Regions from separate parts of the Neobacillus sp. DZ-9 genome, predicted to be linked through region 4. Evidence: riboswitches for the same ligand, from Rfam matches in the RefSeq annotation. Region 4 holds a riboswitch; each other region holds the start of a gene.
The links. A riboswitch is a leader RNA that binds a small molecule or an ion and turns the genes downstream of it on or off. The one in region 4 is predicted to bind S-adenosylmethionine.
Positions count from the first base shown of each region.

Region 1 (4,197 bases), on a different contig from region 4:
CATGATGATTAACTCCATTTATACTCATCGTGAGATTTTTCTAAGAGAGTTAATTTCAAATGCAAGCGATGCCATTGACAAGCTATATTATAAAGCGTTAACAGATGATTCTTTAACCTTTGATAAAGATAGCTACTACATAAAGGTAAATGCTGATAAGGCAGGCAGGACCCTAACAATCATCGATACTGGAATTGGGATGACAAAGGAAGAGCTTGAAAATAATCTTGGAACCATTGCCAAAAGCGGCTCTTTAGCCTTTAAAAGCGAAAATGAAGTGAAGGATGGCCATGAAATCATTGGTCAATTTGGTGTCGGGTTTTATTCTGCCTTTATGGTGGCTGACGTTGTTACCGTTACCAGCAAAGCGTTAGGCAGCGATACGGCCTACAAATGGGAATCTTGTGGTGCAGAAGGATATACGATTGTGCCATGTGAGAAAGATTCCGTAGGTACTGAAATTATTTTAAAAATCAAAGAGAATACCGAAGACGAGAATTACGATGAGTATTTAGAGGAATATCGTTTAAAATCGATCATTAAAAAATACTCAGACTTTATTCGCTACCCAATTAAAATGGAGGTTTCTTCAAAAAGACTTAAAGAAGGCAGTGAAAATGAATACGAAGATTATCAAGAAGAACAAACCATCAATAGTATGGTGCCAATTTGGCGCAAGAACAAAAAGGACCTGACTGATGAAGATTATGCTAATTTCTATGCAGAAAAGCATTATGGTTTTGATAAGCCTTTAAAGCATATCCATATCAGTGTTGATGGGGCAGTAAGATATAATGCCATCCTTTATATCCCGGAAAACATTCCGTTCGATTACTATTCACCTGAATTTGAAAAGGGCTTAGAGCTATATTCCAGTGGAGTATTGATTATGAACAAATGCTCTGATTTACTTCCGGACTACTTTAGCTTTGTCAAAGGTATGGTCGACTCTGAGGATTTGTCACTGAATATTTCACGTGAAATGCTGCAGCATGACCGCCAGTTAAAGCTGATCGCGAAAAATATCAGCAAGAAAATCAAAAGCGAATTACAAGCTTTATTGAAAAATGAACGTGAAAAATATGATGAATTTTACAAGTCATTTGGCAGACAGTTAAAATACGGTGTATACAGTGATTTCGGAACACATAAAGAAGAACTGCAGGATCTATTGATGTTCTATTCTTCTAAAGAAAAGAAAATGGTAACCTTAGATGAATATGTTTCAAGAATGCCGGAGGATCAGAAATATATTTATTATGCTACCGGTGATTCCATTGAAAGAATTGAAAAATTGCCACAGACGGAGCTAGTGGCAGACAAAGGTTATGAGATTCTATATTTCACCGATGATATTGACGAGTTTGCGATTAAAATGCTTATGAACTACAAGGAAAAAGAATTCAAATCTGTCTCTAGCGGTGATCTCGGAATTGAGGCAGATGATAAGCAAAATGATTCAGGCGAAGCGACGGAAAATAAGGACCTGTTTGATTATATGAAAAACATCTTATCAGGCAAAGTAACGGATGTTAGAGTTTCAAAAAGATTAAAGACCCATCCGGTATGTTTAACCACTGATGGTGAAGTCACGATCGAGATGGAGAAAATTTTGAAAGCCATGCCTGGTAACCAAAATATTAAAGCGGACAAGGTATTAGAGATTAATACAAATCACGAAGTATTCAAATCGTTAAAAGATTCATTTGCGAACGATAAAGAAAAATTGTCTTTATACACGAGCCTGCTGTATAATCAGGCTCTGTTAATTGAAGGTCTTCCAATTAATGACCCAGTTGAGTTTACAAACGATATTTGCAAAATCATGGTATAAATAAAAAGGGTTGCAAGCGAGGCTTGCAATCCTTTTTATTGTTGCTTTTTCACAGCATCCTTCATTTATGCTAATTGCAGTTTTTTAAACAAAATAAATTGTTAAAATATTTTAATCATTTATATTGACGAATCCCTATTGGTATAGTAGGATTAATGACATCAACTAAATATCGCTTATCTAGAGCGGCTGAGGGACTGGCCCGTTGAAGCCCGGCAACCTACAAAGAAAGGTGCTAATTCCAGCAAAATGTGCTCATTTTGGGAGATAAGGTGTTTTACATAAGTGAAGACGCCTTTCCTTAATGGGAGAGGCGTTTTTGTGAAAAGGGGGGCGAATTATCTGAAACCATCAGAATGGCAAGAAATTGCTTCACACCTTGAGCAAATGCTTGGCACATTAAAATTCGGATCCATCACCCTAGTGGTGCAAGATGGCAAGGTAGTACAAATTGAGAAAAATGAAAAGGTTCGTTTTCAATCGAATAAACGCGCTGACTAGACAAACTAGAGGCGGTCTTCACCATATTTCTGATGGAAGACTGCTTTTTTTATAGACTGAGAGGAGGCAAATAAGAAATGACGAGTTCAGTAACTTATGAAAATTGGAATCAAATTTCAGATTCGTTTTCTATAGAAGATGAAACAAAGGGAGCTCTTGGTGTTCTAAAGTGGGCCTATAGTAATTATCTAGAAGAGAAAATTGTTTATGCATCCAGTTTTGGTGCGGAAGCAATTGTTTTAATTGATTTGATTCACCAGGTGAAACCAGATGCCCATATTGTTTTTTTAGACACGGGGCTGCATTTTCTGGAAACCTATGATGTCATTGATAAAATCCAAGCCCGCTTCCCTACACTGAAAATTGAAAAGAAACAGCCGGCACTTACATTGGATGAACAATCTGCCCAATATGGATCAGCTTTATGGAAACGGGATCCAAACCAATGCTGTCAAATTCGAAAAGTAATTCCGTTAAGGGAAACGCTGACCCAGAAGGAAGCATGGATCTCGGGGCTTCGCCGCGAGCAGTCACCAACAAGGCAGAATACTCAATTTCTAAACAAGGATGACAAATTTGAAAATATTAAAATTTGTCCATTGATTCATTGGACTTGGGATGAAGTTTGGTCCTACATCCGCGAGAAAGACCTTCCTTATAACGAACTGCACGATCGTAATTATCCAAGTATAGGATGTTTTCCTTGTACTCAGGCTGTAAGCTCTAATGGTGATTCACGTGAAGGGCGCTGGACTGGAAGCAGCAAAACTGAGTGCGGTTTGCACTCATCGTAAGGAGGGGGTTCTAACGCTTACAATTATTGCTGTTACCATCGGAATATTCTTTGCCGTAAATATTGGAGCCAGCGGGGCAGCCGCCTCAATGGGAATTTCCTATGGCGCCGGAGTAATAAAAAAACAAGTGGCTTTATTCCTTTGTGGAATAGTGGTCTTTCTAGGTGCCTGGCTTGGTGGCGGGGAGGTTGTCAAAACAATTGGCAGCGGTATTGTTCCAAGCAGTACCTTTACAAATGCGATTGCCTTAATTGTGTTAGCTGCAGCAGCCTTATCCTTATTTTTAGCAAATGTTTTTGGTATTCCGCTATCCACCAGTGAAGTTACGGTAGGTTCTGTGGTTGGCGCAGGCATTGTCTATCAATCGGTATACCTAGGGAAGCTTTTATGGATTGCCGTGTTTTGGCTGTTCACACCCTTTGCAGCCTTTGTGATTGCCATCCTTGCTGCCAGTTTTTTAAAAATAAAACCAATAAAGTCCTTTGTTGAAAAGTCAAAGGCTGGGCCCATTTTGGTAGTAATGGTTATCCTCATGGGATTGTTCGAAGCCTTTTCAGCAGGAATGAACAATGTGGCAAATGCTGTTGGACCATTAGTGGCTGCGGGTTTAATGTCTAAAGGAAGTGGAGTTCTTTGGGGTGGTCTGGCGGTTGCCTTAGGTGCTTTCCTTCTTGGTCACAAAGTGATTGAAACAAATGGCAAAAAAATTACCACACTTAAGTTAGAAGAAGGCTGTGTCATTTCAGGTACTGGAGCAAGCATTGTCACTGCTGCTTCCATATTCGGAATACCGGTGCCATTAACGCAAATCACTACGTCTTCGATTATAGGAATTGGTTTTGCCAAGCATGGGAAATCCGTTTTGAAAAAGGACATTGTTGTACAGTTGTTGAAAGTTTGGATTGTTTCACCCGTATTATCAATGGTGCTTTCCTATACGATCATCCAATTAGTAATTGTCCAAAACTTTTACCCAATCATCGTTATGATTGGAGCTCTCATCTCCGTTTTCGGAGTTCTGTCCTTAATGAGAAAGTCTTCACCATCTGGTGCGGCTTCTAATACAAC
Region 1 is NZ_JCAIOL010000003.1:453,999-458,195, reverse strand. Features, by position in the region: gene htpG (molecular chaperone HtpG) at 1-1,834, shown strand, start outside; SAM riboswitch class I at 2,008-2,108, shown strand; gene AC59HZ_RS10655 (YezD family protein) at 2,177-2,335, shown strand; gene AC59HZ_RS10650 (phosphoadenylyl-sulfate reductase) at 2,413-3,129, shown strand; gene cysP (sulfate permease) at 3,062-4,197, shown strand, end outside.
Region 1: linked by a shared signal. The riboswitch ahead of AC59HZ_RS10655 (YezD family protein) and the one ahead of mtnK (S-methyl-5-thioribose kinase) in region 4 are both predicted to bind S-adenosylmethionine.

Region 2 (4,197 bases), on a different contig from region 4:
GACATTTTTGCCGGATACGATAAAATCGATTCCACTGCGCCAAGGCTAACTGCAAAGACAGGGATTTTTACATTTGAAACAAACGAGCGGACCGCTTCTTCATCATCCAGCTCAAACGATAAAACAGCGCCTGCTCCCTCAGCCTGGGACTTCTGTAATTCAAATTCAGGGTGGTCTTCCAAACCAGGATAATAAACCTTTTTAACAAGCGGATTATCCTGTAAAAACTGGGCAATCTTTAATGTGGATTTTTGGGAGTGCTCCAACCGGACATGAAGCGTCTTCAGTCCTCTAAGCACCAGCCAGGCATCTTGAACTCCTAGAACAGCACCGAAGGAATTTTGTAAGAAATATAGCCGCTTTGCCAAATTTTCGTCCTTTACCACAGCAAGGCCAGCCACAACATCACTATGTCCGGATAAAAACTTGGTCGCACTATGGAGAACAACATCCGCGCCTAGCTCTAAAGGCTTTTGTAATGCTGGTGTAAGAAAAGTATTATCCACAAAGGTTAAAGCTTTAATTTCTTTCGCAAGCACACTAATTGCCTGAATGTCCGTTACTTTTAATAAAGGATTCGATGGAGTTTCCACATAAAATGCCTTCGTATTCGGTTTAATGGCTTGTTTCACTTGATCCAAATCAGTCATATCGACAAAAGTATGCTCAATTCCAAAACGAGTAAGCACCTCAGTAACCATACGGAACGTACCGCCATAAACATCTTCAGTGATCACAACATGATCACCAGAAGATAAAAGTAGAAATGCAGTCGAAATCGCAGCCATTCCGGAAGAAAAGGCAAAGCCTTTAATTCCGCCTTCGAGCTCCGCAATCACATCCTCAAGCGCTTCACGAGTTGGGTTTAAACTGCGGGCATAATCATATTTTCCGAAACTATCAATATCAAATTGATGAAAGGTTGATGCATGCTGAATCGGTACACTGACAGCTCCTGTAGCGGGATCAAATTTATGCCGGTTATGAAGAAGCTTCGTTTCAAAACAATATTCTTCAGTCTCCATTACACAATCACTCCTTCGTTAACTTTGGCTAATGCCTGCTCCAAATCAAAAATGATATCCTCCGCATCTTCAATCCCAACAGAGAAACGCAACAAACGATTACATACACCGGACTGAATTCTAATTTCTTCTGGAATATCCGCATGGGTTTGCGTTGCTGGATAAGTGATAAAGCTTTCGGTGCCGCCTAAGCTCTCAGCAAAACTAATCAGTTTTAAATTTTGTAAAAATGGATTAACCCACGATTCGTCTTTAACACGGAAGGAAACCATTCCGCCTCTTCCTGGATAGAGGACATCTGTTACTCCTTCATGATTAGAAAGATATTCAACCACAGCCTTTGCATTCTTCTCATGCTGTTTCATCCGAAGCGATAAAGTCTTCATTCCGCGCATTAATAACCAGGAATCAAAAGGACTTAAGACAGCACCCGCGCCATTATGATGGAAGGCCAATGCTTCACAAAGTTCTTTGCCTTTTGCGACAACTAGCCCGGCAAGAACATCATTATGTCCGCCTAAATATTTCGTTGCACTGTGGATAACGATATCTGCACCAAGTGCAATCGGCTGCTGCAATAGAGGAGTATAGAAAGTATTGTCAACAATCAGGAGAATCCCGTGCTTTTTGGCAATCTTGGATACTTCAGCAATATCGGATTCCTGCATAAGCGGATTGGTTGGAGTCTCAAGGAAAATAGCCTTTGTTTGCGGAGTAATTTTCTTTTCGATCTCTTCCGGACAACACGTATTCACATATTGGCTGTTCAAGCCCCACTTTTTATAGCCTTTTTCTAATAGACGGTAGGTTCCGCCGTATAAATCCTCGCTTACAAGCCATTCATCACCGGATTCAAATAAGGCAAGAATCGTTAATATAGCGGCCATCCCAGAGCTGCAGGCAAACCCTTGATCAGCGCCTTCTAAATCCGCGATTGTCTTTTCAAGAAGCTGGCGTGTTGGATTTCCGGTTCTGATATAATCAAACCCAGTTGATTGCCCAATCCCCTCGTGGCGGAAGGCAGTTGAAAAATAAACAGGCGGGTTAACGGTTCCAGTTACAGTCTCACTTCGATTTCCAATTTGAGCTAATTTCGTATCAATTTTGTACATAATGCACACTCCTTGTTTATATAAATAAAAAAAGCCTTCTTATAAGAAGAAGACTTTTGCTAAACGACCACATTGTCATTCTTCTTATCTAGCAAATTAACCAATAATTTGCAGGACTTAGCACCTTTTCAATGAAAAATACATTGAAGGTTGCTGAGGTGTCTTCGGGCCATTCCCTCAACCTCTCTTGATAAGAAAATAAATATTTTGACTTTTTATAAAATTTACTACAAAGAGGACATTGTGTCAATTGGTTTTTTAACCATTTAATTGATTAAAGCGCTTTCATCTTCTTTTTTCCCAGTTTTTAAATTTAATAAAGTTTATATATTCTTTAAAGTCATCCTTATTCATGCCATCATTAATGGCTTTTTCGATAATAAATTGCCACTCCTCGTCCAGTAGTTCCTTCCCATTTGGACTCGAAGGATTATCAGACTGATCCAATCCCGTTAGTAAAAACTCCATGGAAACATCTAAAGGCTTTGCCAGCTTCATTAAAAAATGAATAGAAGGGTTTTTATTAAGATTACGCTCAATATAGCTTAAATAAGATTTAGAGACATTTGCTAACTCTGCCAGCTCTGTAATCGAAAATTTTTTTTCTTCTCTTAATTTCTTTATACGCTCTCCAATCATAAGTTTCTCCTCATTACCATATTTATTTTATATGTAGTAAAAATGTTATAAATCTAGCAAGTTAACTGTTCGCTCAAACGAAAAACATTATTCAATTAAGCATTCTTTGGTAAAAATAGTATACTATATAATTCGTTCTATTTAAAGAACATATTTATATGAAAATGCAAAAAAATGATAGATATATGCTGGTTATCATGGAAAAGTAAACGAATTTCAACTTTTTTTAATTTGCATTTTTTTATAAAGGGATTATAATGTTCTTTATACAGAATAAACTTATAGCTGGAACAAAAAAATTAAAGGGTAAAGGTAAAAATTTTTTTATCTGAATTGTTCTATATTAAAAACGAGGTGTTCTATTAATAATAGGTGATGTCTTCTTACCATTATCAATGAAGGCACTCGGTCATGCTGTGGGTTGCAAAATACCTTAGACGCGTTTCGTCGTCGGGAGTGTGATGTGAGGGAGGGTTTGATGCCCTACTATTACCGATTAAAGATTTTGATGATCCTTACTTTAAGAAGATGGATAATCAAAATCTTTAATTTTAATTACTCTATTCAAAGGGGAGAAAGTATGACTTACCGACAGAGAGTGTCTCTATTTTTTTTAGTTGATTCCTGTATTGTCTTAACCGCAATTTTTTTCAGCAGATTCTTGGTAGATGCAACTGTACATGTCATTACTTTTTCGATTATTGTCACTTCTTTAACTATCCTAGTTAGCCATCACCTATTCTCGCTATATTTTAAACTGTATAAAAAAGCTTGGGAGTATGCGAGTATAGGAGAATTGCTAATTATATTTAAGGTGGTAACTGCATCAATTATTGTGGCAGCTTTACTTCAGAAGTTTTTCACTCTTGAAATACAGTTTCGTCTACTAGTAAACACATGGTTTCTCCATATTTTTTTAATTGGTGGATCCCGTTTTTTTTGGAGACTGTACCGTGATTCGCTTATTAATAATAACCATAATAAAAAACGGACTTTAATTGTTGGCGCGGGTTCAGCAGGGACAATGGTGGCCCGGCAGCTCATTAAAAATCAAGGGGCGGATCTATTTCCTGTTGGGTTTATTGATGATGATCTTCACAAACAGCAATTAGATATTTTAGGAATACCAGTTGTTGGGGGAGTAAACTCTATTGTTCAGGTTGTTAATGAACTTCGCATTGATAATATTGTTATTGCCATTCCTTCATTAGGCAGAAAAGAGTTAAATATTATTTTTCAGGAATGTGCTAAAACACCTGCTAAAACGCAAATCCTACCTATGCTTGAGGATATAGTCACGGGGAAGGTTTCAGTTAGTCAGTTCCGTGATGTTCAAGTAGAGGATCTATTAGGCAGAGATCCTATCGATTTGGATATTGAAAAGATTTCATATTACCTTACAGATAAGACAGTGTTGGTGA
Region 2 is NZ_JCAIOL010000008.1:58,671-62,867, reverse strand. Features, by position in the region: gene metC (cystathionine beta-lyase) at 1-1,025, opposite strand, end outside; gene AC59HZ_RS21325 (methionine biosynthesis PLP-dependent protein) at 1,025-2,137, opposite strand; SAM riboswitch class I at 2,219-2,334, opposite strand; gene AC59HZ_RS21320 (helix-turn-helix domain-containing protein) at 2,423-2,776, opposite strand; gene AC59HZ_RS21315 (polysaccharide biosynthesis protein) at 3,357-4,197, shown strand, end outside.
Region 2: linked by a shared signal. The riboswitch ahead of AC59HZ_RS21325 (methionine biosynthesis PLP-dependent protein) and the one ahead of mtnK (S-methyl-5-thioribose kinase) in region 4 are both predicted to bind S-adenosylmethionine.

Region 3 (4,197 bases), on a different contig from region 4:
ATTAGGCCTTGTTTTTCAAGCAATGAAAGGAGACGGCCGTGGTCTGCTACAGAGTTGCTCATGATTAGGTGAGCACCTTCTGGAAGGTCGCTTAGTTTTTTGTATTTCTTAGAATAAATACCAATTGGCTCGATATGGATTCCGCCAGCATTGACAAAATTATATCCAAACTCTTTATTTTGAGACTCTAAGTAAGGAATGTGTTGGAAATAGTTAGCATCAAGTTCTTTTGAAGCAAGAGCTTTGTTTGGTAAAACATAGTCAGTAAAGGTTGTAATTTTTAAATTAATCCCTTTTTCTTTTAAAAGCGGTGCTGCTTTTTCAAGAATTTCAGCGTGGGGAACAGTAGATGCCCCGACAACTAATGTTGTTGTTTTACTGCCCTTTTCAGTAGTACCTTCTGATTTTTCTTCAGATTTACCGCAAGCTGCCAGCGCAAGTGCAAGTGTTAATGCTAAAAGTACTGTTAACCATTTTTTCATTTTAACCTCTCCTTTTTTTATCGTTTATCTAATTTTGAAGTGATGAAATCACCAATAAATTGAATCACAAACACAATAAGTAAAATGACGACTGTTGCCATAAAGGTGACATCATTTTGGTTTCGCTGATACCCATAGTTGTAAGCGAGACTTCCTAAGCCGCCTGCCCCAATCGCACCTGCCATCGCTGTGTAACTGACAAGGGCAATGGCTGTAACTGTAATACCTGAAATGAGTGCCGGCATTGATTCCGGAAGAAGCACCTTCCAGATAATCGTACCAGTTGTTGCTCCCATCGATCTGGCTGCTTCAATGACTCCTTTATCAATCTCTCTTAGTCCAATTTCCACCATCCGCGCATAAAACGGCGCAGCTCCAATTATTAATGATGGTAATGCAGCATTAACACCAATCATGGATCCAACCAATATCGTAGTTAACGGAATTAATAACACGATTAAGATAATAAATGGTATAGAACGGAAAATATTCACGATCGTACTGAATACCGCGTTAACCGGTTTATTTCCCCATAAGTTTCCATTAGAAGTAAGAAATAAAATTAATCCAAGCAAGGTCCCTAAAATAAAAGTTGCAAGAACCGAGATCCCCGTCATATATAGGGTATTTTTTGTTTCTTGCCACAAAATAAGCCAATCAACATTTGGAAAATACTCCTTAATCATTTGCTACCACCTCCACTCCTACCTGTTGAGAACGGATAAAGTCAACTGCATTCATGACTTCTTTTTCGTCCCCATCGATATGGATGAAAAGCGTACCATATGAACCACTTTGGGTTTGTGATATTTTCCCCTGCAGGATATTTACCGTAATATTGTTATTTCTTATTAAATTAGTGATAATCGGCTGCTCAGCAGATTCCCCAATGAAGGTTAGTTGGACAATCAGACCTGATTGATAACGTTCAAGCAAATGCTCTGCAGTATCCTTTGTTTCTTCCGGCTCTGTCACTTGTTGGACAAATCGTTTTGTAATCGGCTGTTGAGGGTTTTTAAATACATCGAGAACTGAACCAAGCTCAACCACTTTTCCGCTTTCCATTACCGCAACACGGTGGCAGATCTTTCGAATGACATGCATCTCATGTGTAATCAATACAATGGTTAAGCCAAGCCGTTTATTAATATCAACTAATAATTCCAAAATTGAGTCGGTTGTTTGCGGATCGAGCGCGGAGGTTGCTTCATCACAAAGCAAAACCTTTGGGTTATTCGCGAGTGCTCTGGCAATTCCGACCCTCTGCTTTTGCCCGCCGCTCAGCTGTGATGGATACGCATTTTCTCTGCCCTCAAGACCAACTAGCTTAATGAGCTCATTAACTCTTTTTTGTCTTTGTGAGCTTGGAACCCCAGCTATTTCTAATGGAAAAGCAATATTTTCGCTGACTGTCCTTGACCAAAGAAGATTAAAATGTTGGAATATCATGCTAATTTCCTGGCGTGCCTTTCGAAGTTCGCTGCCCTTTATTTTTGAGATAACACGACCAGCTACCGTTACAGTTCCATCGGTCGGCAGCTCAAGTCCGTTGAGCATACGGATTAAAGTACTTTTCCCAGCACCGCTATATCCAATTACTCCGAAAATTTCTCCTTCTTTAATTTCCAGGTTGACGTCATCGACGGCTTTTAACTGCCCCTGTTTCGATGGATAGATTTTTCGGACATTTTTTATCGAGATCATAGTCGTTTCACCTACTTTTTATCCTATTTACTTAAAATTCTGAAATTACAACCTATTACTTGATTATAGGGTTTGATTGTTTGGTAGAAAAAATTCCTATTTTAGGAAAACAAAATGCCTTTCTGCACAGGCAGAAAGGCATTATTAATATAACCTTTCTCCCATCTCCCAAAGCAATCGCTTTGTGTGAATTGGCACCATTTCAATAAATTGACGGTTGCCGGGTTTCATCGGGCACATCCCTCCACCTCTCTTGATAAGAGCATCCTATATATTCAATTAACACGTTAAATTATTTAAGTAATTATTTTACGAAAATTATCGTACCACGGATAAAAAAGAGTGTCAATGAAATTTTCGAAAAAAAGAATTTAGGAAATATTAAACATTTACTTTTAACGAAGTTAAGCCTGTTGCAGACTCAATCGCGGATTCCAGGTCTTCAATCAAATCCTCGACGTTCTCGATACCGATTGATAGGCGGATTAAATCTTCTGATACACCTGCTGCCTTAAGTCCTTCAGTATCTAGCTGCTGGTGTGTTGTACTCGCCGGATGAATGATTAAACTTTTTGCATCCCCAACATTAGCAACATGAGCCCATAAAGAGAGGGAATCTATTAGCTTTGCTCCAGCTTCTTTTCCACCCTTAATTCCGAAAATAACCATAGATCCTGCCCCTTTTGGCAAATATTTATAGGCTAACTCGTGATCTGGATGTGTTTTGTGCCCTGGATAGGAAACCCACTTGACGGCAGGGTGATTTAACAAATATTCAACGACTTGATTTGTATTGGTGACATGCTCTTTCATACGAACATGCAGCGTTTCAAGACCAAGTGTAAATAAGAAAGCATTTTGTGGGCTTAAGGCTGGTCCAAGGTCACGAAGGAGCTGGACTCGCGCTTTGATAATATATGCAACGGCCCCTAGTGCCTCTGCATAGACAAGATCATGATAGCTTACATCTGGAGTAGTAAAGCCAGGGAATTTAGACGAATTCCAATCAAACTTACCGCCATCAACAATGATGCCGCCTGTCGTGGTGCCATTCCCCAGGAGCCACTTGGTTGCGGAGTGTACCACAATGTCTGCACCATGTTCAATTGGTCTGCAAAGGTAAGGTGTTGCAAAGGTATTGTCAACAATTAATGGAACTCCAGCCTCGTGAGCAATCTCTGCAACTTTTTCAATATCAAGAACGCGCAAGCTTGGATTACCAATTGTTTCAGCAAAAACTGCTTTTGTTTTTTCGGTAATTGCCGTGCGGAAGTTTTCCGGATTATCTGCATCTACGAATTTTACTTTAATCCCGTATTTAGGGAGAGTAACCGCAAATAAATTATAGGTTCCGCCATAGAGATTGGATGCTGCAACAATTTCATCGCCTGCTTCGGCAATATTTAGGATTGCGAGTGTGATGGCAGCCATCCCGCTAGCGACTGCTAGGGCGCCGACGCCTCCTTCTAGGAGAGCGACACGTTCTTCAAATACGGTGGTGGTTGGATTATGAATGCGGGTATATATGTAACCTGGTTCCGCTAAGCTAAACAGATTTGCTGCATGTTCTGTGTTTTTAAATTGATAGGCATTGTTTTGGTAGATCGGAACAGCGCGTGCTCCTGTTACGGGATCTGGTGTTAATCCGCCATGAACACTTAATGTTTCAAATCGATACTTTTTTTGATTTTCTGCCATTACACCCACTCCTTTTAAAATAAATAACCCCCGCTTCAATAAGAAGAGGGGGTCTCTCTTCTTATCTTCCGAAGCCTTTTCTGCTCCGCTGGAATTAGCACCTTGGTTGTCCAACCGGTTGCCGGGCATCATCGGGCCAGTCCCTCCGCCTCTCTAGATAAGATTACTTTATTTGATTGATTTATTGGTAGAATATTCTAAATTCAGCATACATGATGTCTAATTCCGAGTCAATAGCTTTGATTAAACTATTTTCACAAAATCTTCCTGTGCCTTTGTGAGGTAAAAAAGGGATTCGAGAAGCAGGGTCGTT
Region 3 is NZ_JCAIOL010000008.1:142,606-146,802, forward strand. Features, by position in the region: gene AC59HZ_RS21785 (MetQ/NlpA family ABC transporter substrate-binding protein) at 1-482, opposite strand, end outside; gene AC59HZ_RS21790 (methionine ABC transporter permease) at 500-1,168, opposite strand; gene AC59HZ_RS21795 (methionine ABC transporter ATP-binding protein) at 1,161-2,186, opposite strand; SAM riboswitch class I at 2,345-2,449, opposite strand; gene AC59HZ_RS21800 (O-acetylhomoserine aminocarboxypropyltransferase/cysteine synthase family protein) at 2,568-3,884, opposite strand; SAM riboswitch class I at 3,943-4,048, opposite strand; gene AC59HZ_RS21805 (hypothetical protein) at 4,128-4,197, opposite strand, start outside.
Region 3: linked by a shared signal. The riboswitch ahead of AC59HZ_RS21795 (methionine ABC transporter ATP-binding protein) and the one ahead of mtnK (S-methyl-5-thioribose kinase) in region 4 are both predicted to bind S-adenosylmethionine.

Region 4 (4,197 bases):
ACCACCAAGTGCCTGCTGCCTTAGCTGCTCGGCTAAAAAAGAAAGATCTTTACCAAGTACTCCTTTAAAGATGCTCATTAAAAGCGGTCTATCATATACGTTTAATTTCGCTCTAATCCCCTCAATCCCAAATTTCGGGCCTGGGAATAAACGCTTAATATTTTCGGCAAACTCCAAATCCAGTAATTTTATTTTTCCATCCAAAGAAAGTTTTCCAAAAACAGTTGTTAAAATCGCCGGTATATCATTTGAAAAATTAAGTGTCGGATAGGCAATACGAATCAAGGTTTGATTTTCTTTTTCCGAATGAATTCCCTCGATGGAAACGACCCTTCCCTTATGCTTTCGTAATTGGTTTTGTTCGAGTTCGGGCAAATTTGTCCATGAACCCACTGTCAGTCCCAGTGCAATTTCCTCTGCTTTTTTGTCTGGATTTTTTTCATCATGCAGTAAATATGTAGCGATTAATTCAGACATTATTACACTTCCTTTCGTAATAACATAAAAAAACCTCTTCGAAAAGAAGAGGTTAGCATTACCAAACTAACATCTTCTCATCTATCAGCTGTTCGCTGCAAGAATTAGCACCGTGCTTAAAAATGGTTTAAGTCGGTTGCCGGGCTTCATTGGGCTAGTCCCTCCGCCTGCTCTTGATAAGAAAACGATTTGTAATATTCATTATTTTCACATTGGTTAACTTTAGTTTGGATTATCCCAAGAAAGAAATAAAATGTCAACCTATTTTTCAAAAATTTCTAAACTGCTAATTCTTCCGACAGCTTCCCTTAGTTGCTCCTCAGATGATAAAAGTCCAACACGGACAAAACCTTCTCCATATTGACCGAAGCCAATACCTGGAGCGACCATAATATGTGCCTGTTCGAGAAGAATGTTAGCGAATTCCTCTGACGTTAGTCCATCGGGGACCTTTAACCATGCAAAAAAGGATCCTTTAGGTGCGGTAACATCCCAGCCTAGCGAGCGTAAGCCGTCAATTAGGACATTCCTTCTTCTCTCATAAAGCTGATTTAATTCCTTCACACAATCTTGTGATGCAGTTAATGCTTCAGCTGCAGCTTCCTGAACAGCACCAAATAAACTTACATATAGATGATCCTGCAAAAGCTCGATGGCCGAAATAACACTTTCATTTCCTACAGCAAACCCCACTCGCCAGCCGGCCATATTATAGGTTTTGGAAAGTGTATAAATTTCGATCCCCACATCTTTTGCTCCTTCCACCTGCAGGAAGCTGATTGGTTTTTTTCCGTCAAAACCTATTGCCCCATAGGCAAAGTCATGGACAACGCAAATATCATTTTTACTGGCAAGCTTGACAGTGTCCTCAAAAAACTCAGCCGTAGCAGTTGCTCCTGTCGGATTATTAGGATAGTTGAGGAACATTAATTTAGCATTAGATAAAATTTCCGGTGACAGTTCCTCATAATCTGGTAAGAAATGATTACTCTCTCTTAACGGCATCATCGCCATTTCAGCTTGCGCAAGGGCGACACCAGACCAATAATCGGGATAGCCTGGATCTGGGACCAGAATGGTGTCACCAGGGTTTAACAAACACTGAGGTATTTCTACTAGGCCAGCTTTGCCGCCAAAAAGAATGGCGACTTCTTTATCTGGATTAAGGGTAACTCCATATTCTCTCAAATAAAATTCTGATGCAGCCTGTTTTAAATATTGATGTCCTTGGAAGGGCGAATATTTATGGTTGATGGGATTGGCTGCTGCTTCCTGAAGCTTGGCAACAATATGCGCGGGTGTAGGCTGGTCAGGATTTCCCTGTCCCAAATTAATAACATCATAGCCTTGTTCAAGAAATTGACCAACCTTTTTCACAAGGGAGGCAAAAAATTGTTTTGGAAGACTATTTAAAAGATTTGATGGCGGAAATTGTTTCAATACTCTCACCTGCTCTAACTATTTCAATTTTAGTTTGAAATTCTAGTCACAAATGATATAACTTTTATATTTACTTGTAAAGTAAAAATTCCGAAACGTTTTAGATGGCAATACAAATAATTTCCAAAAAATATTGACACTTATCTTTTTATCCTGTTATAGTACTTATCAGATTATTAAATTTATAAAAAGATACTCTTATCATGAGCTGGCTGAGGGATTTGGCCCTTTGAAGCCCAGCAACCGACCATAAACCATTATCAAATGGGGCGGATTTTTCGCCGGGGAAAACCCCAAAAAGGCACGGTGCTAATTCCAACAGAAGGATGTTCTTTCTGAAAGATAAGAGGTGCGACAGACATGAATGTCTTCAGAGCCTCTTTCAAAAAAGAAAGAGGCTTTTTTGTGCTCCATGCACATCCAAGCCTCCAAAAAGGAGAATAAAACAATGAGCCTATTAAAACAACAAACCTATCAACCATTAACCGAAGCTGCAGCAATTGATCTAGCATTAAGTTTAAATGTATTTCCTAAAAATGCGGACCTTACCTGCAAGGAAATTGGTGACGGCAACTTAAACCTTGTTTTTCATATTGTCGATAAACAGCATGATAAAGGCATCATTATCAAACAAGCCCTTCCTTACGCAAAGGTAGTTGGGGAAAGCTGGCCTTTAACCCTAAAAAGAGCCAAGATTGAAGCAGACGCCTTAAAAATTTTTGGCCAAATTGCCCCTGATTTTGTACCTAGGGTTTATTACACGGATGATGCACTCGCTGTAACGGTCATGGAGGATTTGTCTCACCTTTTGATTGCAAGAACAGGCTTTATCCAAGGAGAAGCCTATCCATTAATCTCACAGCATCTTGGAGAATATCTCGCTAAAACTTTATTTTACACCTCAGATTATGGTTTAGGTCCTGCAGTTAAAAAAGAAAGAGTACAGCAGTTTATCAATCCTGAACTATGCAAAATTACAGAGGATTTAATCTTCACAGATCCATTTTATGATGCAGAGACAAATAATTTTGAAGCTGAATTAAGGCCGGCAGTTGAAAAACTTTGGCAGGATGAGGCATTGAAGCATCATGTTAATATTTTGAAAAAAAGCTTTTTAACCGATGCAGAAGTTCTCCTTCATGGTGACCTCCATACTGGAAGCGTTTTTGCCGATCATTCGGAAACAAAAGTTATTGACCCTGAATTTGCTTTTTATGGTCCTGCCGGATTTGATATCGGCCAAGTATTTGCCAACCTACTTTTCCAGGTCATTGTGAACGATAAAAACCGTGATATCTTTATCAAGCATATTGAAACAGTCTGGAATGTATTTGAAAATCAATTTTCTCATTTGTGGGAACGAGAGAATAAGGAACCTATAGCAAAAACATCTGAATTCTTGAAATATAATTTATCTAAATTTTTCGATGACTCTCTAGGTTTTGCCGGCTGTGAATTAATTAGAAGAACCATCGGTCTTGCACATGTTGCTGATTTGGATTCAATCGAAAATAAAGAAATACGTTTAGCTGCTAAACTGAAGACATTGGAACTTGGTAAAAACCTAATTAAACTTCGAAAAGAAATCAAAGACCTACAAGAGTTTATTCATGTAGTTGAAACGGTAATTTAGTAAGGCTATTTTTGCATAAATTGTTAATTAACAAAGTTTACGAAAAGAACCTTTAGTAATGAAACAGCAATCCGAAGGTTCGGATTGCTGTTTCATTCAGGCTTCGCCCACATTTCTTCTGGATTTAGTTCATAAATTCCATTTTCCCGATACATATAATGATTAATGATGAATTCCCGGCGAATCGTCGCATAATCCTCGTGAAATTGTTTAATATACTCATTTATTTCTTTTTCTTCATATTTCTTTCCATTTTTTAATCCCTGTACCATATGCTCAAACACGATTAATTTCTTTTTCCGCTGTGCAGGAATATTTTTTAATTTTCCTTCTCTAGTATAGAAATTCTCAATTATTTTTTGCCTTTCAAGACTATCTTCCACCATATTCTCCAGTTCCTCCCCCCTTTTTTCTAATAGCTGCGAGAGTACTTCGGCCTGCTGTTTGATTAAAGAACTATTTAAATAAAAGTAAATAGTATTTTTATCTCTTCTTTCATATACCAGATGAACCTCGCGCAATTTTTTTAAGTGATGGGTAATTGTTGGTGCGGTTAAGCCAAGCTTGCCTGCAATCGCTTGTCCATGCAGAGGTCCTTTAGCTAAAAGTGAAACAATTCTAACCCTTGTTGGATCCCCCATTGTTTT
Region 4 is NZ_JCAIOL010000002.1:374,922-379,118, reverse strand. Features, by position in the region: gene mtnW (2,3-diketo-5-methylthiopentyl-1-phosphate enolase) at 1-477, opposite strand, end outside; SAM riboswitch class I at 552-660, opposite strand; gene AC59HZ_RS06365 (pyridoxal phosphate-dependent aminotransferase) at 739-1,917, opposite strand; SAM riboswitch class I at 2,113-2,266, shown strand; gene mtnK (S-methyl-5-thioribose kinase) at 2,366-3,550, shown strand; gene AC59HZ_RS06355 (DUF2087 domain-containing protein) at 3,643-4,197, opposite strand, start outside.